Regions from separate parts of the Streptomyces sp. NPDC085932 genome, predicted to be linked through region 1. Evidence: riboswitches for the same ligand, from Rfam matches in the RefSeq annotation. Region 1 holds a riboswitch; each other region holds the start of a gene.

Region 1 (5,481 bases):
CGCATGGGCTCCCTGCTCGCCGCCCTCGACGAGGAGTCGATGGAGAACCAGCGGGACGTCGTGAAGAACGAGCGCCGCCAGCGCTACGACAACGTCCCCTACGGCACCGCCTTCGAGAAGCTCACCGCCCTCGCCTACCCCGAGGGCCACCCGTACCACCACACGCCCATCGGCTCCATGGCCGACCTGGACGCGGCCACCCTGGAGGACGCGCGCGCGTTCTTCCGCACGTACTACGCGCCGAACAACGCCGTGCTCTCCGTGGTCGGCGACATCGATCCGGAGCAGACGCTGGCCTGGATCGAGAAGTACTTCGGCTCCATCCCCGGTCACGACGGCAAGCCCGCGCCGCGGGACGGTTCGCTGCCCGAGATCATCGGCGAGCAGCTGCGCGAGGTCGTCGAGGAGGACGTCCCGGCGCGCGCCCTGATGGCCGCCTACCGCCTGCCCGAGGACGGCACGCGCGCGTGCGACGCCGCCGACCTGGCCCTCACGGTCCTCGGCGGCGGCGAGTCCTCCCGCCTGTACAACCGCCTGGTGCGGCGCGACCGTACGGCCGTCGCGGCGGGCTTCGGCCTGCTGCGGCTCGCCGGTGCGCCCTCCCTGGGCTGGCTGGACGTGAAGACGTCCGGCGACGTGGAGGTGCCGGTCATCGAGGCCGCCATCGACGAGGAGCTCGCCCGGTTCGCCGAGGAGGGCCCGACGGCCGAGGAGATGGAGCGCGCCCAGGCCCAGCTGGAGCGCGAGTGGCTGGACCGGCTCGGCACGGTCGCGGGCCGCGCCGACGAACTGTGCCGGTACGCCGTGCTGTTCGGCGACCCGCAGCTGGCGCTGACCGCCGTGCAGCGCGTGCTGGAGGTGACGGCGGAGGAGGTCCAGGAGGTCGCCAAGGCCCGCCTGCGCCCCGACAACCGCGCGGTGCTCGTCTACGAGCCCGTCGCCGACGAGAACGCCGACGCGACCGACGACGCCGACACCGCCGGGGAGACCGCAGCCGCGGCCGGCGACGAGAACGAGGAGGCGGCCAAGTGACCGAGCTCGCCACGATGGACTTCCACCCCCGGCCGCAGGCGGGCGAGGCACGGCCCTGGGCCTTCCCGGCCCCCGAGCGCGGCACGCTCGACAACGGCCTGACCGTGCTGCGCTGCCACCGCCCCGGCCAGCAGGTCGTCGCCGTGGAGGTGCTGCTGGACGCCCCCCTGGAGGCCGAGCCGGCCGGCCTGGACGGCGTGGCCACGATCATGGCGCGGGCCTTCTCGGAGGGCACCGACAAGCACTCGGCCGAGGAGTTCGCCGCCGAGCTGGAGCGCGCCGGCGCCACCCTCGACGCGCACGCCGACCACCCCGGTGTCCGGATCAGTCTGGAGGTCCCGGCCTCCCGGCTCGCCAAGGGCCTCGGTCTGATCGCCGACGCCCTCCGGGCGCCCGCGTTCGCGGACAGCGAGGTCGAGCGGCTGGTCCGCAACCGCCTTGACGAGATCCCGCACGAGCTGGCCAACCCCTCCCGCCGCGCCGCCAAGGAGCTCTCCAAGGAGCTGTTCCCGGCGGGCTCGCGCATGTCGCGGCCCCGCCAGGGCACCGAGGAGACGGTCGCGGCCATCGACTCCGCGGCCGTGCGCGCCTTCTACGAGAAGCACGTCCGCCCCGCCACGGCCACGGCCGTGGTGGTCGGCGACCTCACCGGCATCGACCTGGACGCCCTGCTCGGCGACACCCTGGGCGCGTGGACCGGCTCCTCGGCCGAGCCGCGCCCGGTGCCGCCCGTGACCGCCGACGACACCGGCCGGGTCGTCATCGTGGACCGCCCGGGCGCCGTGCAGACGCAGCTGCTCATCGGCCGGATCGGACCGGACCGGCACGACCGCGTCTGGCCCGCCCAGGTCCTCGGCACGTACTGCCTCGGCGGCACCCTCACCTCCCGCCTGGACCGCGTCCTGCGCGAGGAGAAGGGCTACACCTACGGCGTGCGGTCCTTCGCCCAGGTGCTGCGCTCCGCGCCCGACGGCACCGGTGCCTCGATGCTCGCCATCAGCGGGTCCGTGGACACCCCCAACACCGGTCCGGCCCTGCAGGACTTGTGGACGGTGCTGCGCACCCTCGCCGCCGAGGGACTGACCGACGCCGAGCGGGACGTGGCCGTGCAGAACCTGGTCGGGGTGGCACCGCTGAAGTACGAGACCGCCGCGGCCGTCGCGAGCACGCTGGCCGACCAGGTCGAGCAGCACCTGCCCGACGACTACCAGGCCACGCTCTACCGCCAGCTCGCCGCGACGGGCACGGTGGAGGCCACGGCGGCGGCCGTCAGCGCCTTCCCCGTGGACCGTCTGGTGACCGTCCTCGTGGGCGACGCGGCGCAGATCAAGGCCCCCGTGGAGGCCCTGGGCATCGGCGACGTCACGGTCGTGGCCGCCGAGTAACGGCACACGCGCCGAGGAGCCCTGGTTGTCTTCCAAGGCACCAGGGCTCCTTTATGCCCGAATTGGGACGGGAGTTGCCTGTCTGCCCTGTGGGATGCGCTACAAAAGCCCGGATCCGTTTGGGAATTGAAAGTGGCCCCGTTTAGCTTCGTCCGGGCTGTTCGTCAGGCAGTGCGCCGCACCCGCGGCACCGGACAGTCATCGCCGAGTCCCCGTACGGCGCGAGCCAGGGGAGCCGGGGACCCAACCGCAGTCCCTGGGGTGAATCGGACGCCCACGCGAGTCGCGAGGGGGTCCGTAGGAGACCTTCCTGCTCCGAACCCGTCAGCTAACCCGGTAGGCGAGAGGGAAGGAAAGGACCAGCCACTTCATGGCGTTCACACGCGCCACCGGCAAGCATCGCCGTCCCAGCAGGATCCAGCGCGGCACCGCCCGCGCGGCGGGCGTCGCGGCGCTCGCCACCACCGGCGTGATCGGCACCGTGGCCGCCCCGGCCTTCGCCGCCTCCGAGCCGGCCGTCGAGCAGACCGGCCTCACCCCGGTCGTCACCATGGGCGACACCGTGGCCCAGCAGATCGACGCCCAGGCCGTCGCGCAGAAGCAGGCGGCCGAGGAGGCCGCCGCCAGGCAGAAGGCCGAACAGGCCGCCCGTGAGCGCGCGGCCGAGGCCGCGAAGAAGGCCAAGGAAGCCGCCGAGAAGGCCCGCGAGGCCAAGGAGCGCGCCGCCCGCGAGGCCGAGCGCAAGCGCCTCAACAGCTTCGTCTCGCCGATCCCGGGCTCCTACGTCTCCACCGGTTACAAGGCCGGCGGCGCCGTCTGGTCCTCCGGCAGCCACACCGGCATCGACTTCCACGCGGCCACCGGCACCTCCGTCCACGCGGTCGGCGCGGGCACGGTCGTCGAGGCCGGCTGGGGCGGTGCCTACGGCAACCAGGTCGTGATCAAGATGAACGACGGGACGTACACCCAGTACGGCCACCTGTCGTCCGTCGGCGTCTCGGTCGGCCAGCAGGTCACCCCGGGCCAGCAGATCGGCCTGTCCGGCGCGACCGGCAACGTCACCGGCCCGCACCTGCACTTCGAGGCCCGCACGAGCCCCGAGTACGGCTCGGACATCGACCCCCTCGCCTACCTCCGCTCGCACGGCGTGAACCTCTGACGCCACCCGCTCAGCGCCCGAAAGGCCCCGGCTCACCGAGCCGGGGCCTTTCGGCATTCACCGGACCCCTGTCCAAAAAATATCCATGGATTCCGGGCTGCCGTCGGAAATTCCGGCTGATTGCAATAGAGTCACGGAACACACGTCACTCGTCGACGTTTCACGGGGATTAAGCGGAGGTCGGGTCATGCGTATTCCCGCGCACTCGGTGTGCACGGCCATCCGGGACGACATCGTCGCGGGTGTCCACGAGCGCGGCAGCCGGCTCACCGAGGAACTCCTCGCGCGCCGCTACGGCGTCTCGCGCGTCCCCGTCCGGGAGGCCCTGCGCACCCTGGAGGCCGAGGGCTTCGTGGTGACCCGGCGGCACGCGGGCGCGTGCGTGGCCGAGCCCACCGAGCAGGAGGCCGCCGACCTGCTGGAGATGCGCGGGCTGCTGGAGCCGCTCGGTGCCGCCCGAGCCGCCCAGCGGCGCACCGAGGCGCATCTGAAGGTCCTGCGCGGCCTGGTCCGGCTCGGCCAGGAGCGCGCCCGCAGGGGCACCAGCGACGACCTGCGTTCCCTGGGCGGCTGGTTCCACGAGACGCTGGCCCAGGCCTCGGGCAGCCCCGCCCTGATCGCCATGCTCACCCAGCTGCGCCACAAGATCGCCTGGATGTACGCGGTGGAGACGCCGGCCGATCCGGTGGAGTCCTGGACGGAGCACGGCGCGATCGTGGACGCGGTGGCGCGCGGCGACGGCGAGCGCGCGCGGGCGCTCACGGCGCTGCACACCGAGCGCGCGACGGCCGCGCACCGGCTGCGCCTCGGCCGGCCGCGGGAGCGCGCCGAGCATGTGAGGAATCCGCAACATGCCGTAAACAAGGCGAGCCTGCGGCATTAACACGGAAGCCGTATACAAAGAGTGGTGAATTCGCGGGGGATTATTTCTGCTGCCATTTTCCGGTCGGCGCGTCCCGCGGGCGGTGCGAATTCCTTGCCGCCGGTAGCCGGAAATGAGTGAAGCCGCACCGGCCGTGCAGGCCGGCGCGGCTTCACCCGCGGAAAAAACCGCTCGAACGACTCAGACGGTCTCGGGCAGTTCCTCGAGGCCCTCGGAGACCAGCTTTGCCAGCCGGTCCAGGGCGGCGTCCGCGCCCTCGGCGTCGGACGCGAGGACGATCTCCTCGCCACCCTGGGCGCCGAGGCCCAGGACGGCGAGCATGGAGGCCGCGTTGACGGGGTTGCCGTCTGCCTTGGCGATCGTCACCGGGACGCCTGCGGCCGTGGCGGCTCGGACGAAGATGGAGGCGGGGCGGGCGTGGAGGCCCTCGGCCCAGCCGACGTTGACGCGGCGCTCAGCCATGTGTTGCTGCCCTTCGCTGTTCAGGGTTGTCTAGACCAGTTTCCCACACGTGAAGCCGGGGGCGGACCTGTCGTTCCGCCCCGCGGGTGCCGTCGGATCGCGGCCTCGACCCGACTGACGCCCTCCACAGACTGCCTCGCGCCGTTGTCAGGCGCTAGCCGTACTCTGGGGCCCATGCAGACCTCGCCGGACCGGCACGAGTATCCCGCCCACTGGGAAGCCGACGTGGTGCTGCGCGACGGGGGTACCGCGCGCGTCCGGCCCATCACCGTCGATGACGCCGAGCGTCTGGTCAGCTTCTACGAGCAGGTCTCCGACGAGTCGAAGTACTACCGCTTCTTCGCGCCGTACCCTCGCCTGTCCGCCAAGGACGTCCACCGCTTCACGCACCACGACTTTGTGGACCGGGTGGGACTCGCGGCCACGGTCGGCGGCGAGTTCATCGCCACCGTACGCTACGACCGGATCGGCGCCGACGGAACGCCCGCGTCCGCACCCGCCGACGAGGCCGAGGTCGCCTTTCTCGTGCAGGACGCCCACCAGGGCCGCGGCGTCGCCTC
Region 2 (5,481 bases), on a different contig from region 1:
CCGAACAGATGCTCGACGTGCTCACGGCTCACCCCGACTTCGAGAACACGCAGGCGGACGGCGGTTTCGCGCCGCGCCCCGACTTCCGGCCGCTGACTCGTTTCGAGGGCCAGGGACTGGACAAGGGACATGTCGTGAACGACCTCCTCTTCCGCCGCGTACCACACGCGGACCAACCCCCCGCCGGCGTCTGACCGCACCGCACCGCCCCTGGCACCTCTCCCGCCTGCGGACAGCGCCCCTCCGTCGTTAGGGTCAATGCCGTGGCCACCTGCCCCCCACACCCGTCGTACCCCAGCGCTCCCACCGACGGCGCCCCCACCGCCGGCCCGCTGCGGCACGCCCACTGGTGGCAGCGCCCCTGGGTGCGCTACGGCGCACCGACCACACTCCTCGCGATATCCGGCCTGGTCATCCTCGCGCTGGTCCGGGAGGAGACCGGCACGGAGGGCTTCCTGGTCGGGCTCGGGCTGGCCCTGCTCCCGGTGCCCCTGCTCATCGCCTCGTTCCGCTGGCTGGACCGCGTCGAACCGGGCCCCTGGCGCAACCTGGTCTTCTCCTTCGCCTGGGGCGCCTGCGCGGCGGCGCTGATAGCGATCGTCGCCAACAGCTTCGCCACGAGATGGATAGCGACGGCGACCGCGGACCCGTCCAGCGCGGACACACTCGGCGCGACCGTGATAGCGCCGGTGGTCGAGGAGACGGCCAAGGCGGCGGCCGTCCTCCTGGTCTTCCTCTTCCGCCGCCGCGACTTCACCGGCATCGTCGACGGCGTGGTCATAGCCGGCGTCACCGCGACCGGCTTCGCCTTCACCGAGAACATCCTCTACCTGGGCACCGCCTTCGGCACCGACCAGCTCACCGGCGGCAGCGGCATCGCCTCCGTCACGGCGGCCACCTTCTTCGTCCGCATCATCATGTCGCCGTTCGCGCACCCGCTCTTCACGGTCCTGACCGGTATCGGCTTCGGCGTCGCGGCGCTCTCGGCGGACCGCCAGCACCTGAGGCGCGTCGCCTTCCCGCTCGCCGGGCTGCTGCTGGCGATGGGCATGCACGCGATGTGGAACGGCTCGTCGTCGTTCGGCGAGTACGGGTTCTTCGCCGTCTACGCGGCGTTCATGGTGCCGATCTTCGGGCTGCTGACGTGGCTGGTGATCTGGACGCGGCAGCGGGAGCTGCGCACGGTTCGGACGGAGCTGCCCGCCTACGCGGTCGCGGGCTGGCTGGCCCCGGCCGAGCCGTACGCGCTCGGCTCCATGCGGGCACGCCGGATCGCCCGCCAGTACGCCCGCCGGCACGCAGGGAAGACGGCGGCACGGGAGGTGGCGCGGTACGAGGCGTACGCGACGTCGCTCGCGTTCCTGCGGCACCGGGCCCGCCGGGGCCGCGCCGGGCCCGACTTCGCCGTACGCGAGATGGAGCTGCTGGCGGCCCTGTGGCGGCGCCGGGAGGCGGCCCGCCCGGCCCTGGACCACGCGGCCCGGATCACGGCGCCTCCGGTCCCGGTGACGGCCCCGCCCTGGCCGATGCCCGGGGCGTACGGCCAAGGCCAAACGCACGGCCACACGTACGACCACGGCCACGCCTACGGTCAGATCCCCGCGTACGGCCAGATCCCCGCGTACGGCCACCCGGCGGGGTACGCCCCCCAGCCCACGCAGTACCCGGCGTACAACCCCTACAGGTCCTGACACCCGTCCGGGCACGGAAAAACCGGCAGCCCTGACGTCGGGGGGTCGTCGTCAGGGCTGCCGGTGCTTCTGCGGGCGCTCGTCGCTTACGGGTTGAGGCCCTTGCCCCGCAGCCAGGCCATCGGGTCGATGCCGCTGCTGGAGCCGGCGGCGTGGACCTCCAGGTGCAGGTGCGCCCCGGTGACGTTGCCGGTGGCGCCGACACGGCCGATGACGTCGCCCGTGCTGACCTTCTGGCCGACGCTGACGCCGATGGAGGACTGGTGCGCGTACCAGATCTCCGTGCCGTCCTCCAGGGTGAGGACGGTCTTGTAGCCGTACGAGCCGTTCCAGCCGGCCTCGGTGATGGTGCCGCTGTGGACCGCCTTGATCGGCGTGCCCGTGGGGGCGGCGAAGTCGAGGCCGGTGTGGTAGCCGGAGGACCAGTAGGCGCCGGCCTGGCCGAAGCTGGAGGTGATGGTGTACGAGGAGGTCGGCAGCGTGTACTGCTTGGCGAGGGCGGCGAGCCGCTCGGCCTCGGCCTTCTTGCGGGCCTCCTCCTCGGCCTTCCGCTTGGCCTCGGCGGCCTTGGCCTTGGCTTCCTTCTCCGCCTTGGCGACGGCCTCCGCGGCGGCCTTCTCGGCGGCGGCGGCGGCTTCCTCGGCGGCCTTGGTCTCGATCTGCTCCTGCTGGTGCTCGACCTGGGCCATGATCCGGGCGCGCAGGGCCTCGCCGGCGTTGGGGCCGCTCTGGTCGGTGTCCGCCGCGACCGTCGCGAGGTCGCTGAGCGGAGTGGCGGAGCCTTCGGGGGTGTCGTCGTCCGAGATGAGGGAACCCACCGAGGGAAGGTCCGGCACGGAGATCGACACCGGCGGCTTGCCGGTCTGGGCGCTGGCCATGCCGCCGGCGCCCACGGCGGCTATGACGCCGACGCCCAGGACGGTGGAGCTGCGGGCGAGCCCTCCGCCGCGCTGCTTGGTGACGCGATGCCGGCCACGGAGGGGACGGATGGACTCCGCGGTGGGGTTCCACTCCTGGAACGGGCCCTCGTCGGTGCGCTGACCGCCGTAGAAGACTTCGGTGTCGCGCTGTTCCGTCGCGAACGGGGCCGCGGAGGCAGGCCGGTTGGACGCCACGTGGGCGTACTCCTTTCCTTCCTTCTCGCCTACCGGGTTAGCTGACGGGTTCGGAGCAGGAAGGTCTCCTACGCGCGTATACCGGCCGTGCTGCCACGGCGGTATCCGCTCGATTCACCCCAAGTGGTGGTTCCCCGGTTCCCTTTCGGGATTCGGCGCGTGCGCACGGAGCCGCCTTCTGTGACGGCTGGGACGACCGCGCTGCGTTATCGAACGTTAATGGAGGCGCGGTGCGTATTCCAGCGGTTCCGCTTGATCATTAACCTTTTTCGCGCGGACGTACCTGCCATGACCGGCTTAAATCGGGCGAGTTGACCGCCTCTCAAGTGACAGACGGTTTTTGACGGTGTGTCAGTTGTTATGCGGAGCGGGAGGATTCGCTCACCCTGCGTGAAGAGCACCCTGCGCAGGAGAAGCGAAAGCACCGAGGGCCGGAACCCTTTCGGATTCCGGCCCTCGGCCTTCAGTAGCGGGGACAGGATTTGAACCTGCGACCTCTGGGTTATGAGCCCAGCGAGCTACCGAGCTGCTCCACCCCGCGTCGTTGTGATTCCAGTGTACGCCATGCGCAGGACAGCTCGTGCCACACCCGCCCCGGGACTCAGGACAGCAGGTGGCGGTTGGGTGCCTGGGCCCGCTCGGCGTGTTCCGGGAGCACGACGACCTCCGCTCCGGCCGCGGCCAGGAGCCCGCTGCCGTCGGCCCCCGCCACGAAGGTGTCCGGCTCGCGCCAGGCGGTGACCACCCGGCGCACGCCCGCGTCGAGGATCAGCCGGGCGCAGGGCACGGGACGGGAGGCGCGGCGGGCGCAGGGCTCCAGGCTGCTGTACACCGTCGCGCCGGGCAGCCGCGGGTCGGCCGGGTCGATCCGGGCCAGGGCCGCCTCCTCGGCGTGCACGACCGGGTCACCGCCTTCCCGGGAGTGCCCCCGGGCCAGTTCCGTACCGTCGGCGGCGACCACCACCGCGCCCACGCTGAACGCGGTGTCCGAGGGCGGGCACTGTTCCGCCAGCTCGCAGGCGAGGCTCAGCCACCGGTGGTCGGCGGCGGCGGGCAGGGCGCCGGTGCCCGGGGCGGTCGGCACGTAGCGCATGAGGACGACGTCCTCGATCCGCCGGGTCTCCAGCAGCCGGAGCCGGCCGCTCTGGTAGCCGCCGGGCCCGAAGAGGCGCGGGGCCTGCGGGTCGCCGACGAAGAGCGGGGCGAGGACCAGCTGGAGCTCGTCGGCGAGGCCCTGGGTGAGGAGCTGGGTGTGGATCAGGCCACCGCCCTCGACCATGAGCCGCCGTACGCCCCGGACGTCGTGCAGATGGGTGAGGAGCCGGCGCCAGTCGAGGTCCGGGCCGAGCGGGACCACGTCGGCGGCGATGCCGAGGGCGCGGGCGCGTTCGGCCCCGATGTCGGTCGTGTACAGCACCTTCTCGCCGCCGGTGTGCCAGAACCGGGCGTCCGGGTCGAGGTCGCCGGAGCCGCTGACGGTGACCTTGAGCGGGTACTCGGGCCGGCCGGCGGCCACCCGGGCGGAGCGGCGCCCGGGCGAGTTCACCAGCAGCCGCGGGTTGTCGGCGCGGATGGTGCCGGCGCCGACCAGGATCGCGTCGACGGACGCGCGGACCTCGTCGACCCGGTCGAAGTCGGCCGGGCCGGACAGCAGCAGACGTTCGGGGCCGGTGTCGTCCAGATAGCCGTCGAGGGAGACGGCGGCGGACAGCAGGACGTACGGGTGGGGCATCGACGCTCCGCGGCTGGTCGGGACGGCGGACTGGGCAGCGCTTGGTTCAAGTTTGAAACAAACTTACACTGGCGGCATGACGACTCGCTGGCTCACCCCCGAGGAGCAGCGCGCCTGGCGCGCCTACATCGCCGCCTCGCTGCTCCTGGAGGACGCGATCGACCGGCAGCTCCAGCAGGACGCCGGCATGCCCCACCTTTACTACTCCATCCTGTCCGTCCTGTCCGAGGCTCCCGACCGGCGGCTGCGGATGACCGACCTCGCCGAGCGGCTGAAGATCACGCGCAGCCGGCTGACGTACGCGGTGACGCGACTGGAGAAGGACGGCATGCTGCGGCGCGAGGCGTGCCGGGACGACAGGCGGGGCAGCATCGCGGCGCTGACCGACGAGGGGTTCGCCGTGCTGGAGCGGGCGGCGCCCGGGCACGTCGAGACCGTGCGGAGCTCCCTGTTCGACCGGCTCAGCACGGAGCAGGTCGGCCAGCTGGAGGCGATCTCCACGGCCATCGCGGAGGGGCTCCAGGAGGACGGGGCACGGCCGGCGGCGGACGACGTGCCGTGGCGGCGGAGGTCCTCCACACCCTGTTCGTGACGCGCGTCACACGACACCGTTCCGTCATTGCTTCAAATTTAAAGCAAGAGTAGGGTTCCGGCCGTGGGTCTGCTTCAAATCTGAAGCAACTCACCCGACGGCTGTGCAGCCGAGCAGGAACGGAACCCGGAGGCCCCGCATGCCCGACACCCCCAGCGTCATCGCCACCCCGCGCTCCCGCGTCCGGGTCCCGCTGCGCTTCCACGACGGCTACGAGGCCGACGCCGAGCTCGTCACCTTCCACGGCCTGGCCGACGGTCGGGAGCACGTGGCCGTCGTCCTGGGCGAGCCGGGCCCGGTCCCGCTGGTGCGGCTGCACTCCGAGTGCCTGACCGGGGACGTGTTCGGATC
Region 3 (5,481 bases), 940 kb from region 1:
CGGGCCGGATGATGTCGTTGCCCCCGGCGCAGAACGAGACGAGGTCCGGGGCCATCTCGACGGCCCGCGGAACCTGGTCCGCCACGATCTGGTCGAGGAGTTTCCCGCGCACGGCGAGGTTCGTGTACCGGAAGTCGCCTTCGGGCCGCAGGTCGGCGAGCAGGACGGCGAACCGGTCGGCCCAGCCGACGAACGCCCCGTCGGGGCCGGGATCACCGACGCCCTCGGTGAAGCTGTCCCCCACCGCCACGTACGACCCGATCACTGCTCTGCTGTCACTCTTCGAATCGTCTGCCACAGCCGCTCATGATTCACCTTCGAATGTGGCCTACGCGACCGTAGGCAAGGGTTGACGGGCGGTGAGATAAGCCACTCCTAAAGTGTTCGCCAACTCCGGAACAGCCGGTCCGTCACGGGCGTTCTCTGGTGAACGCCGGTTCCGGCGAGCCGCTTGATCCGGGAACCACCGAAGGCCGGACCCGGGGATCGGGGTCCGGCCTTCGGTCGTGTGTCAGGCAGGTGGTCGCGCGGACGGTCAGCCGACGGAGACGCCGTGCGAGCGCAGGAAGGCGACCGGGTCCACGTCCGAGCCGTAGCCCGGCGCGGTGCGGATCTCGAAGTGCAGGTGCGGTCCGGTGACGTTGCCGGTGGCGCCGGACAGGCCGACCTGCTGTCCGGCGGACACGGTCTGGCCGGCCGTGACGGAGAGCTGGGACAGGTGGGCGTACTGGGCGTAGTGGCCGTCGTTCAGCTTGATGACGACCTGGTTGCCGTACGCGCCGCCCCAGCCGGCGGAGACGACGGTGCCCGCGCCGACGGCCTTCAGGGAGGTGCCGGTCGGGACGACGAAGTCGACGCCGGTGTGGTAGCCGCTGGACCACATGCTGCCGGACATGCGGTACGGGGTGCCGACGGTGGCACCGTCCACCGGGGAGCTGTAGCCACTGGCGTTGCTCTGGGCGGCCGGCTTGGCGGCGGCCGGCTTCGCGGGGGCCTCGGCCTCGGCGGACGAGCCGGAGGAGGACTTCGTGGTCTCGGTGGACCCGGCGGGCTTCTCCGCGGGCTTCTCGGCCGGGGCCTTCGGCGCGGACGGCGCCTCGGACGGGCTCGCCACGGCCTTCTTGCCGAGGGAGAGCTTCAGGCCCGGGTGGATCAGCGACGGGTCGTCGCCGACGGCGTCACGGTTGTCCGAGTAGAGCTTCTTCCAGCCGCCGCTGACGTTCTGGTCGTCCGCGATCTTCGCGAGATAGTCGCCGGCCCTCACCGTGTAGGTGCGCGCTCCGGTGGCCTTTTCCGCGGCCTTCTTCCCGGCGGCCGGGGCGGCCTGGACGGCCTTTTCCGGAGCCGACTGCGGAGTGGCGGCGTGGGCGCCGGCGGCCCCCATGAGGGGAAGGGCGAGAGCCGCTCCGCCGGTTCCGGCGACGGCAATGGAGCGGGTGAAACGCTGGGTCTTGGGGCGGCGGTGCTTACCCTTCGCGGGCATGGCGAATTCCTCTCCGTCGCCTGCGAGGTGAGCTGTCGGGTGCGGGCTGGAGCTGCCCGGCCGCGCCGAGGCGCGGCTTAACCCCAAGCCGTTCCGGGAACCGGAACAGGCGTCTTACCTGTGGGTCCCCCGCTCCTGCCGTACGTCGGGTCAGTGTGTGCGGGCTCCGGGCGGCGGCAGGATTAGGCGTCCGTCCGGATTGGTGTGGAACGTAAGCGACCAAGACGCAACGGGACAAGCTTGCGGTTGCCCGCAGGGGCGTTTTCCTTGACGCGTCGGCAGATTTGCCGTCACCGAGCGTGGATTACGGATCTCTCACTTTCCGCAATTACCCTGATTGGCGCCCGAATTACGTGCACATGGCAACAACGCATCGTCACGGATATGACGATGGTCACGCACTCGGGCCCCATCTCCTCTGCGACCGGGGCACGTTATGGCGAAGCGACCGAAGCGCCTTATTCGGACAAGAATGACTACTTCCGCTTAAGCCGGACCACGGTCGCGTCCAGATCCCCGCCCAGACCGATCCGCAGTCCGTGATGCCGCAGGACGGCCCCCCGGTACAGTTCGCCCGTTTCGAGGCATTCATACGTCGCTGCCGGGTCGACGCCGCGCAGCCGGAGCGCCGGCACGGGCTCGCCGTAGCGCTGCGCCTGGAGCCAGGCGAGGACGACGGTCTCGTCGCCGAGGACGTACTGCACGGCGCTCAGGCCGCCCTCCGGGGGCCGCAGCCGGTAGAGGTCACCGCGCTGCACCACCGGGCGGATCTCCTTGTAGCGCCCCACCCACTCCCGCGCCTCGGCGAGTTCCTCCGGCGTCCACTTCGTGAGGTCGCCGCCCACGCCGAGGACCCCGGCCATGGCACTCACGAACCGGAACCGGAGGGAACTGGCCCGGTGGTTGAGCATGGCGTTCGGACTGTCGGTGACCCAGGCGGCCATCACGCGCGCGGGGTGGATCTGACTGAAGCCGTGCTGCACGGCGAGCCGGTCGAGCGGATCGGTGTTGTCCGAGGTCCACACCTGGTCCGTGCGGCTGAGCACGCCGAGGTCGATCCGGCCGCCGCCGCCCGAGCAGGACTCGAAGGCCACGCCCGGGTGGGCGGCGCGCAGCCGGTCCAGCAGGGCGTACAGGGCGCGGATGTGGTCGACCCACAGGCGCTGCGGGTAGGGGTCCCCGGGCCAGCCGGCGTCGGTGAAGCAGCGGTTGAAGTCCCACTTGACGTAGTCGATCGGGGCGCTGGAGAGGAGCCCGTCGAGCCGCTCCCACAGGTACTCCTGGACGTCCTCCCGGGCCAGGTTCAGTACGAGCTGATTGCGGAATTCCGTCCGCTTTCGTCCGGTTTGGTACTGCACCCAGTCCGGGTGGGTGCGGTAGAGGTCGCTGTCCGGGTTCACCATCTCGGGCTCGACCCAGATGCCGAACTGCATGCCGAGGCCGTGCACATGGTCGGCGAGCGGCTTCAGCCCGCCGGGGAAGCGGTCGGGGTTGGGCGTCCAGTCGCCGAGCCCCGCCCGGTCGCTGGTGCGCCTCCCGAACCAGCCGTCGTCGACCACGAACAGCTCGACCCCCATGGCCGCGGCCCGCTCGGCGAGCGCCCGCTGCTGCTCCTCGGAGATGTCGAACTCGGTGGCCTCCCAGGAGTTGAACAGCACCGGCCGGTCCCGGCCGGCGTCCGGGATCACGTGCGCCCGCTGGTAGGCGTGCCAGGCGCGGCTCGCGCCGCCGAAGCCGCCGTCGCTCCAGAGCCCGGCGAAGAGGGGTGTCGTGTACGACTCCCCCGCGCCCAGGGTCAGCAGGCCCGAGTCGTCGTGGCCGGCGCCGCCGGTGATCTGCACGCGCCCGTCCGGCAGCTGCGCCACGGAGATCCGCCAGGAGCCCGACCAGCCCAGCGCGCAGCCGTAGACCTCGCCGTGCTCCTCCGTCGCGTCGGTGTCGAGGGCGACCCAGGGCAGGTGCTGGTGGCCGGTGTGGCCGCGCCGGCTGCCGATCACCTTCTCGCCGGGGGTGAGCCCGGAGCGCACCAGCCGGGACTCGGCGCCCCAGCGGCCGTGCAGCTGGGACAGCCGCCAGGCGTCCCGGTCGGGCAGGGTCCAGGTGGCGGAGTCGGCGCGCAGCACCTCGACCTCGGGCCCGCGGTTGTCGAGGGTCGCCCAGCGCTCGACGACGTCGGAGTCGGGGTGCATCCGGTAGTGCAGGGTGACGGTCAGGCCGCCGTCCCGGAAGCGCAGGCGCAGTTCGCCGTCCCGCGCCTCGTGCCCCTCGTAGGCCCACTCGGTGCCGCGCCGCTCGGCGGTGCGCAGGGACAGGGCCGGGCGCACGAACCGGGGACCGCCCTCGACGGGATACTCCTCGCGGCCGTCGAGCGGGGACTCGAAGGGCCAGTACTCCGGCAGCGGGCGGACGGCGAGGGCCTCGGCGTCGGCGAGGGCGATCCTGGGGCCCCAGTGCAGGTGCAGCAGTTCGTCCCGCTCGGTGACGTGCACGGCGTAGCTGCCGGCCGGCCCGGAGAGCACCCAGGTACGACCGTCTTCGGAGATGTCCAGCATCGAGCCCTCACAGATTCGAACAAGCACGAGCAGGTGCGATCATTCGGCAACATCATCGAGGGCCGTGGGCGTTCCGGGCAACGCCTGTGGACAACTCATTGCCCCTGGCAGCCATGTCGTATGGTCGAGTGGTGCCCGTCGGCGAGCCCGCGTCGGCGGCGCCGATGGGGAGGAGCCCACGTGACACAGCAGGTCCCGTCGACCGAGCCCGAGCTGGCCGGAGTGCGCAACTTCCGCGACGTGGGCGGACTGCCGACCGTGGACGGGCGGCGGGTGCGGCAGGGCGTGCTGTTCCGCAGCGGCCACCTGGCGCACGCGACCGGGGAGGACGCCGCCTTCCTGGCCACGCTGGGCCTGCACACGGTCTTCGACTTCCGCAACGCCGCCGACCAGAAGCTCGAAGGCCCGGACGTCGAGCTGCCGGGCGTGCGCAATGTGAACCTGCCGCTGAGCGACCCGGCCGACGGCGCCGAGTTCTGGAGGATGGTCCGCGACGGCGACCTGGACCAGCTGCGCTCGATCCTCGCGGACGGCAAGGGCGCGGACCGGATGATCGCCTCGTACCGCATGATCATCAAGGACCGTACCGCCGAGCACTCCCAGGTGCTGCACGCGCTCGCGCAGGACAGCGTCCCCGCGCTGATGCACTGTGCGGCGGGCAAGGACCGCGCGGGCCTGTCCATCGCGGTGACGCTGCTCGCCCTGGGCGTCGAGCGGGACGCGATCGTCGAGGACTACCTGAAGTCGAACGCCAAGCACCGCCGCTACAAGGTGCACCGCAGCAGCTCGCAGGCCTCGGCCTACTCCCCCGAGGTCATGGAGCTGCTCAGCCCGCTGTTCGACGCCCGCGCCGAGTACCTGACGGCCGCCTTCGACACCATCGAGGAGACCTGGGGCGGCGTCGACCCCTACCTGGAGCAGGGGCTGAAGCTCACCCCGCAGACGCGGGAGCGGTTGCGCGAGCGGCTCCTCGACTGAGCCGCCGGACGGCGGCTACTTGGCGCCCACCTCGAACAGCAGGTAGACGAACGCGGCGAAGACGTGCCCCAGGACGAGGTAGATGAACAGCCGCACCCACAGGGCCCGGGGAAACTTCTCCTCCATGTCGGTCATGACGCGTCTCCGGGGGTCGGGCCCAGGCACAGGGCGGCCGTGGGGCTCTGCAGCAGTGTGTGGACGAAGAGCAGGTCGACGCCCTCGTGGTCGTCGGCGGCGATGCGGTGCGGGGTGAGCGAGTCGAAGTGGGCGCTGTCGCCGGCCGCCAGCCGGTGCGTGGTGTCCCCGAGGCGCAGCCGCAGCCGGCCGCGCAGCACGTGGAGCCACTCCTCGCCGGGGTGGACGCGCACGATGTCGCCCTGGGAGCCGTACGGGACGTGGACCCGCAGGGCTTGCATGCCGCGGCCGGAGGCACCCGCCTGCCAGTAGGTCCAGCCGCCCGCCGCGGTG
Region 4 (5,481 bases), on a different contig from region 1:
GCGCCGAACGGGCCATGCGCCCTCCCCCCTCGTCGTCAGGTACGGCGCAGCCGGGCCGCGCCCTTCAGGGTCCGCGCGGCCAGCGCCGCCAGCCGCGGCCGGCCGCGGACGAAGCTGTGTGCGCGGCGCGCCGGCTCGCGGCTCAGCCAGTGCAGCGCCGCGCCCGCCCCCGGCCGCGTCACCGCACCCTCGTACACGGGCAGTTCGCCCGTCTTCAGCGCGTCCTTGTACTCGGCCGCGCCGCGCCCCAGGTCGAGCGTGCCGATGCCCGCGGCGGCCGCCGCCTCGGCCATCCGCAGATGCAGCACCAGCCCGGGCGAGTACTTCGCGAACTCCGGCTCGTAGGCCGGGAACCAGCAGGCCAGCACCGAGGCCGAGCGCAGCCCGAAGTGCGCGGCGACGGGCCGCTCACCGGCGTACAGCACGGACAGGGTGCCGCTGCACTCCGGTGCCCGGGTGCGGGCCAGGTGCCCGACGAGCCGGGTGATCCACTCCTGCGCGAACCGGTCCCGGCGGCCGGTCCTGCGATACTGCGCCGACTTCCACTCCATGAGGGTGCGCAGCGCGGCCGGGTCGCGTTCGTCGAACACGAACCGCACCTCGCCGACCTGCCGGCCCAGCCTGCGCTCCTTGGCCAGGGTCGTCTTCAGGAACTTCGGCGACTGGGCGCGCAGCACCGTCTCGTAGGTCTCGTAGCCCTTCTCCACGTCGACCACGTAGGTGGCGTGCTCCTCCGCCGCGTGCGGGACGAACAGCCGCTGCTCGGCCTCCAGGTTGTCGAAGGCGAAGGACGACAGCGAGCAGGCCCGCAGCAGTTCGCCCGGCTCCAGATCCAGGCCGGGGCGCAGGATCGCGCCCTGCGCGTCCGAGACCCCGAGCCCGATGGCCCGGCCCTGCCCCCACGGGCCGCGTTCATGGGGCAGGAAGCCGGCCGGCTCCAGCCCTTCGTAGACCACCGCGACCCGGGCCCGCGGCCTCACCAGACCGACGGCCTCGGTGAACTCCGGTTCCATGAAAGGGTTGCGCGGTGTCTTCGAGGCGGCGCGCAGCGCACGCCAGCGCTCCCTCTCCTGCTCACCGAGCTCCCCGGGCCCGGCCACGCGAATGCGCCCACTGCTCAACCTGACCCCCCGATCAAGTCCCCCCTGGACACTTGGAAGGTACCGCTCGATGCGGCCCCTCGGGTAGGTAGCGGACCATGTTGTTGCCAACCGGTGCAGAGGCCCTCAACCGGGCAATCGGCGTGCGCCGTGCGATGAAACGAACGGGCGCGTTGTCCGTATTCTCTGATCATGGCCGCACCCCTCGCATATTCACTCATCGCCACCGATCTGGACGGGACGTTGCTGCGCGGCGACGACACCCTGTCCGACCGGTCCCTCACCGCGCTCGCGCGGGTGGCGGACGCCGGTGCCCAGCACCTCGTGGTGACCGGTCGCCCGGCGCCGAGAGTGCGGCCGCTCCTGGACGACCTGGGGTGCACGGGGCTCGCGGTGTGCGGGCAGGGCGCGCAGGTCTACGACGCCGGCGCGAACCGGCTGCTGTGGTCCGTCACGCTCGACCGGGAGCTGGCCGAGACGGCCCTCGGGAAGATCGAGGCCGAGGTGGGGGAGGTGTACGCGGCGGTCGACCAGGACGGGGTCGACGGGCTCACGCTCATCGAGCCGGGCTATCTCATGCCGCACCCGACACTGCCCGCGGTGCGGGTCGACCGGCGCGACGAGCTGTGGGGCGAGCCGATCAGCAAGGTGCTGCTGCGCCATCCCTACCTGTCGGACGACGAGCTGGCGGCGACGGCCCGCTCGGTGGTGGGTTCACTGGCGACGGTGACGATGTCCGGGCCGGGCACGGTCGAGCTCCAGCCGTGCGGTGTCACCAAGGCGACGGGTCTGGCACTGGCCGCCGAGCACCTGGGGCTGCGGCCCGCGGACACCATCGCCTTCGGTGACATGCCCAACGACATCCCGATGTTCGACTGGGCGGCGCACGGCGTCGCGATGGCCAACGGCCATCCCGAACTCAAGGCCGTGGCCGACGAGATCACCCTGTCGAACGAGGACGACGGCATCGCCGTCGTCCTCGAACGACTGCTGGGCGGGACGGCTCAGTACGGGCCGTTGACGTTGTCGATCGAGCCGTAGCGGTCGGCCGCGTAGTTGCAGGCCGCCGTGATGTTGGCGACCGGGTCGTACGGGTCGTACGGGGTGCCGGACACGTGGTAGGCGGCGAAGGTCGGGTCGATGACCTGGAGCAGGCCCTTGGACGGGGTGCCCTTGGCGGCGTTCGAGTCCCAGTTGTTGATCGCCTGCGGGTTGCCGGACGACTCCCGCATGATGTTGCGGTAGATGCCGTCGTACGAGCCCGGGATGCCCTTCTGGGCCATGATGTCCAGCGCCTCGCGGATCCACCCGTCGAGGTTGTTCGCGTAGGTCTTCGCGGCGGCCGGGGTGGCCTGGGTCACACCACCGGCCGGCTTGGCCGGGGCGGACGACTGCGTCGCCTTCTTCGGGGCGGCGGCCTTCGCGGTCTCCACCTTCAGCTTCAGCCCCGGGTGGATCACCTTCGGGTCGTCGCCGACGGCGCCACGGTTGTCCTTGTACAGCTGCTTCCAGCCGCCGGAGACGTCGTACTTCTCCGCGATGCCGTAGAGCGTGTCGCCCTTGGTCACGGTGTACGAGAGCGACTTGGCGGGCTGGGCCGCCTGCGGCACGGTCTGCGCGGCGGGCGCGCTCTGGGGCTCGGCGGCGCCGGCGTGCGTGGCGCCGAGGAGCGGGAGGGTCAGTGCCGCTCCGCCGGTGCCGACGACGGCGACACCACGGGAGATCGGGTTCCTTCTGGGGCGACGGTGCTTACCTCGTCCGGGCATGGTGATGTTCCTCTCCGGCGCCTGCGAGGTGAGCTGTCGGGTTCGGGCCGGGAGGTGCCCGGCCGCACACGGCGTGGTGCTGTCGTGCGCGGCTTCACCCCGAGCCGGTCCGTGTCACGGACCGGCGACTTACCTGGGTCCCCCGCTCCTGCCCTGCGTGAGTGAGTCGGTGTGTGTGGGGAGTCCGGGCGGCGGCAGGATTCGGCGGTCCGCCGGACTGGGCCGGAACGTATGCGAGAGCACATGCCGGGAACAAGCACCGGAGTCACACAAGGCGCCGGATGACCTTGATCGGGGGGTAATGGGCGGCTTGATCCTTTGCGTGAGCCAAGCCTCAACTCGCTCTCGCCGAAGGGCGGGACCGCTCGGTGCCCGGGTGGGGCCGCAGAGGGCCGGAAGTGATTCAATTCACTGATCACAACCCGGGGCGCAATGCCCCGCAAGTGGAATTTGCTTCATCAATGGTGCAAATACCACATAGACCGTGAATTCCCGGTAAGTCGGAACATGTCTGTTCTTATGAGCTGATCGAAAACATAGCGGTCGTGATCGGATACCACCCGGCCTGTAACCATGGGCGCTGGCGGTGATCGAAACGTGACCGGATACGCTGATCCGAGTGATGGCAGCGACCTATCGACAATCCGCGTAAGCACCGGCAGACACCAGCAGACAGGAGACCCCTCGTGACCGACGTCGGGCCGTTCGGGCTGAGCGTGCGGGACCAGGCTCTGGAAGCCGATGTCCAGGCCGGACTGGCGGCTGTCGAGGAAGGCTTGCTAGAGGCCACCAAGAGCGAGGTGCCCTTCATCACGGAGGCCGCCCAGCACCTGGTGCGGGCCGGGGGCAAGCGGTTCCGGCCGCTGCTCGTGATGCTCGCCGCCCAGTTCGGCGACCGGCACGCCCCCGGGATCGTGCCGTCGGCCGTGGTCGTGGAGCTGACCCACCTCGCCACGCTGTACCACGACGACGTGATGGACGAGGCCGCCGTGCGCCGCGGGGTGGACAGCGCCAACACCCGCTGGGGCAACTCCGTCGCGGTCCTCACCGGCGACTTCCTCTTCGCCCGCGCCTCGCACATCCTGGCCGACCTCGGCCCGGAGGCGGTGCGCGTGCAGGCCGAGGCGTTCGAGCGGCTGGTCACCGGCCAGATCCTGGAGACGGCCGGACCGCAGGACGGCCGCGACCCCGTCGAGCACTACCTGGACGTGCTGGGCGGCAAGACCGGCTCGCTGGTGGCGGTCTCGTGCCGGTTCGGCGCGATGATGTCCGGCGCCGACGAGACGGTCGTGGACGTGCTGACCCAGTACGGCGAGCGGCTCGGCGTCGCCTTCCAGCTCGCCGACGACGTCCTGGACATCGCCTCCGACTCCCACGAGTCCGGCAAGACCCCCGGCACCGACCTGCGCGAGGGCATTCCCACCCTGCCGGTGCTGCGGCTGCGCGAGCGGGCGGCCCGGCTCGGGCTGGCCGAGGACCTCGCCCTGTGCGAGCTGCTGGACTCCGACCTCACCGACGACGAGCGGCACGCTGAGGCCCTGCGCCTGCTGCGCGCCCACCCGGCGCTCGAACAGGCCCGCCGGGACACCGTCCGCTACGCCGAGGACGCCCGTTCGGCACTGGCGCCGCTGCCCGAGTGCGCCGCGAAGACGGCCCTGGTGGAACTGTGCGACGCGGTGGTGCACCGGGCCGGCTGACCGCCCGCCGCCCCCCGACCCCTACGGGTCGGGGGAGAAGCCGCCCTCCCGTGTCATACCCCAGCAGTACGCGGAGTTGAGTCCGGGGTCTGACGTATCTCCCTGGCCGATTTGGTCAGATGGAAACCACGGAAAACACCACTCCTCACCTGTTCGGGTGAGAATGGCGGCTCAGGGACGAGTGCGTGGACGACACGGACAGCCGCCGCCGACCACGGAGGTAGGGCACACATGGCACCGTACGCATCCGACGACAGCACGACCGGCGGGGAGGTCGACGAGCAGCACTCCCGGCGGCGCAAGGCCGCGCGGTACGTCGTCCCGGTCACGGTGGTGGGGGTGGCGGCCGCGACGATCGGCCTGGTCCCCGCACTCGCCGACTCCGGTGACCCCGACCTTCCGAAGATCACCGCACAGCAGCTCATCCAGAAGATCGCCGAGTCGGACACCGAACAGCTCTCCGGCACGGTGAAGATCAGCACCGACCTCGGTCTGCCGGACCTCGGCGGCCTGGAGTCCGGACTGATGTCCGGCGCCGCCGGCCGCGGCGAGGGCGGCTCCTCCGCCGACCCCACGGCCAAGCTCACCGAACTGGCCACCGGCACGCACACCCTGCGCGTCGCCGCCGACGGCCCCGACCGGCAGAAGCTGTCGCTGCTGGAGAACGCCGCCGAGTACAGCATCGTCCACAACGGCAAGGACGTCTGGGCCTACGACAGCAAGTCCAACGAGGTCTACCACGGCACCGCCTCCGAGAGCCCGGAGCGCGACAAGGACCGGCAGCCGCCGGCCACGCCGAAGGACTTCGCCGCGAAGGCCCTGAAGGCCGTGGACGACACGACCTCCGTGACCGTGGACGGCACCGCCCAGGTCGCCGGCCGGGACGCCTACAAGCTGCTGGTCGAGCCCCGGCAGTCC

What was found. Region 1 has a riboswitch for cyclic di-AMP ahead of ACIGAQ_RS00455 (M23 family metallopeptidase). Riboswitches for the same ligand answer to the same signal wherever they lie in the genome.
Region 2: it holds a riboswitch for cyclic di-AMP, as region 1 does, so the genes downstream of both, ACIGAQ_RS23365 (M23 family metallopeptidase) here and ACIGAQ_RS00455 (M23 family metallopeptidase) in region 1, are expected to answer to the same signal.
Region 3: it holds a riboswitch for cyclic di-AMP, as region 1 does, so the genes downstream of both, ACIGAQ_RS04225 (peptidoglycan DD-metalloendopeptidase family protein) here and ACIGAQ_RS00455 (M23 family metallopeptidase) in region 1, are expected to answer to the same signal.
Region 4: it holds a riboswitch for cyclic di-AMP, as region 1 does, so the genes downstream of both, ACIGAQ_RS19420 (transglycosylase SLT domain-containing protein) here and ACIGAQ_RS00455 (M23 family metallopeptidase) in region 1, are expected to answer to the same signal.

The regions. Positions count from the first base shown of each region.
Region 1 is NZ_JBITSJ010000001.1:113,626-119,106, forward strand. It holds gene ACIGAQ_RS00445 (pitrilysin family protein) at 1-1,032, shown strand, start outside; gene ACIGAQ_RS00450 (pitrilysin family protein) at 1,029-2,417, shown strand; cyclic di-AMP (ydaO/yuaA leader) riboswitch at 2,610-2,775, shown strand; gene ACIGAQ_RS00455 (M23 family metallopeptidase) at 2,788-3,576, shown strand; gene ACIGAQ_RS00460 (GntR family transcriptional regulator) at 3,764-4,459, shown strand; gene ACIGAQ_RS00465 (HPr family phosphocarrier protein) at 4,640-4,921, opposite strand; gene ACIGAQ_RS00470 (GNAT family N-acetyltransferase) at 5,096-5,481, shown strand, end outside.
Region 2 is NZ_JBITSJ010000004.1:661,811-667,291, reverse strand. It holds gene trmB (tRNA (guanosine(46)-N7)-methyltransferase TrmB) at 1-194, shown strand, start outside; gene ACIGAQ_RS23370 (PrsW family intramembrane metalloprotease) at 264-1,691, shown strand; gene ACIGAQ_RS23365 (M23 family metallopeptidase) at 1,778-2,806, opposite strand; cyclic di-AMP (ydaO/yuaA leader) riboswitch at 2,818-2,974, opposite strand; tRNA gene ACIGAQ_RS23360 (tRNA-Met) at 3,274-3,347, opposite strand; gene ACIGAQ_RS23355 (dihydrofolate reductase family protein) at 3,408-4,538, opposite strand; gene ACIGAQ_RS23350 (MarR family winged helix-turn-helix transcriptional regulator) at 4,615-5,130, shown strand; gene ribA (GTP cyclohydrolase II) at 5,270-5,481, shown strand, end outside.
Region 3 is NZ_JBITSJ010000001.1:1,050,288-1,055,768, reverse strand. It holds gene ACIGAQ_RS04230 (SGNH/GDSL hydrolase family protein) at 1-265, opposite strand, end outside; gene ACIGAQ_RS04225 (peptidoglycan DD-metalloendopeptidase family protein) at 536-1,483, opposite strand; cyclic di-AMP (ydaO/yuaA leader) riboswitch at 1,488-1,649, opposite strand; gene ACIGAQ_RS04220 (alpha-galactosidase) at 1,960-4,035, opposite strand; gene ACIGAQ_RS04215 (tyrosine-protein phosphatase) at 4,216-5,013, shown strand; gene ACIGAQ_RS04210 (DUF6126 family protein) at 5,029-5,148, opposite strand; gene ACIGAQ_RS04205 (helix-turn-helix domain-containing protein) at 5,145-5,481, opposite strand, start outside.
Region 4 is NZ_JBITSJ010000003.1:726,426-731,906, reverse strand. It holds gene ACIGAQ_RS19435 (glycosyltransferase) at 1-16, opposite strand, end outside; gene ACIGAQ_RS19430 (GNAT family N-acetyltransferase) at 36-1,121, opposite strand; gene ACIGAQ_RS19425 (HAD family hydrolase) at 1,293-2,141, shown strand; gene ACIGAQ_RS19420 (transglycosylase SLT domain-containing protein) at 2,105-2,866, opposite strand; cyclic di-AMP (ydaO/yuaA leader) riboswitch at 2,870-3,048, opposite strand; gene ACIGAQ_RS19415 (polyprenyl synthetase family protein) at 3,553-4,563, shown strand; gene ACIGAQ_RS19410 (outer membrane lipoprotein carrier protein LolA) at 4,795-5,481, shown strand, end outside.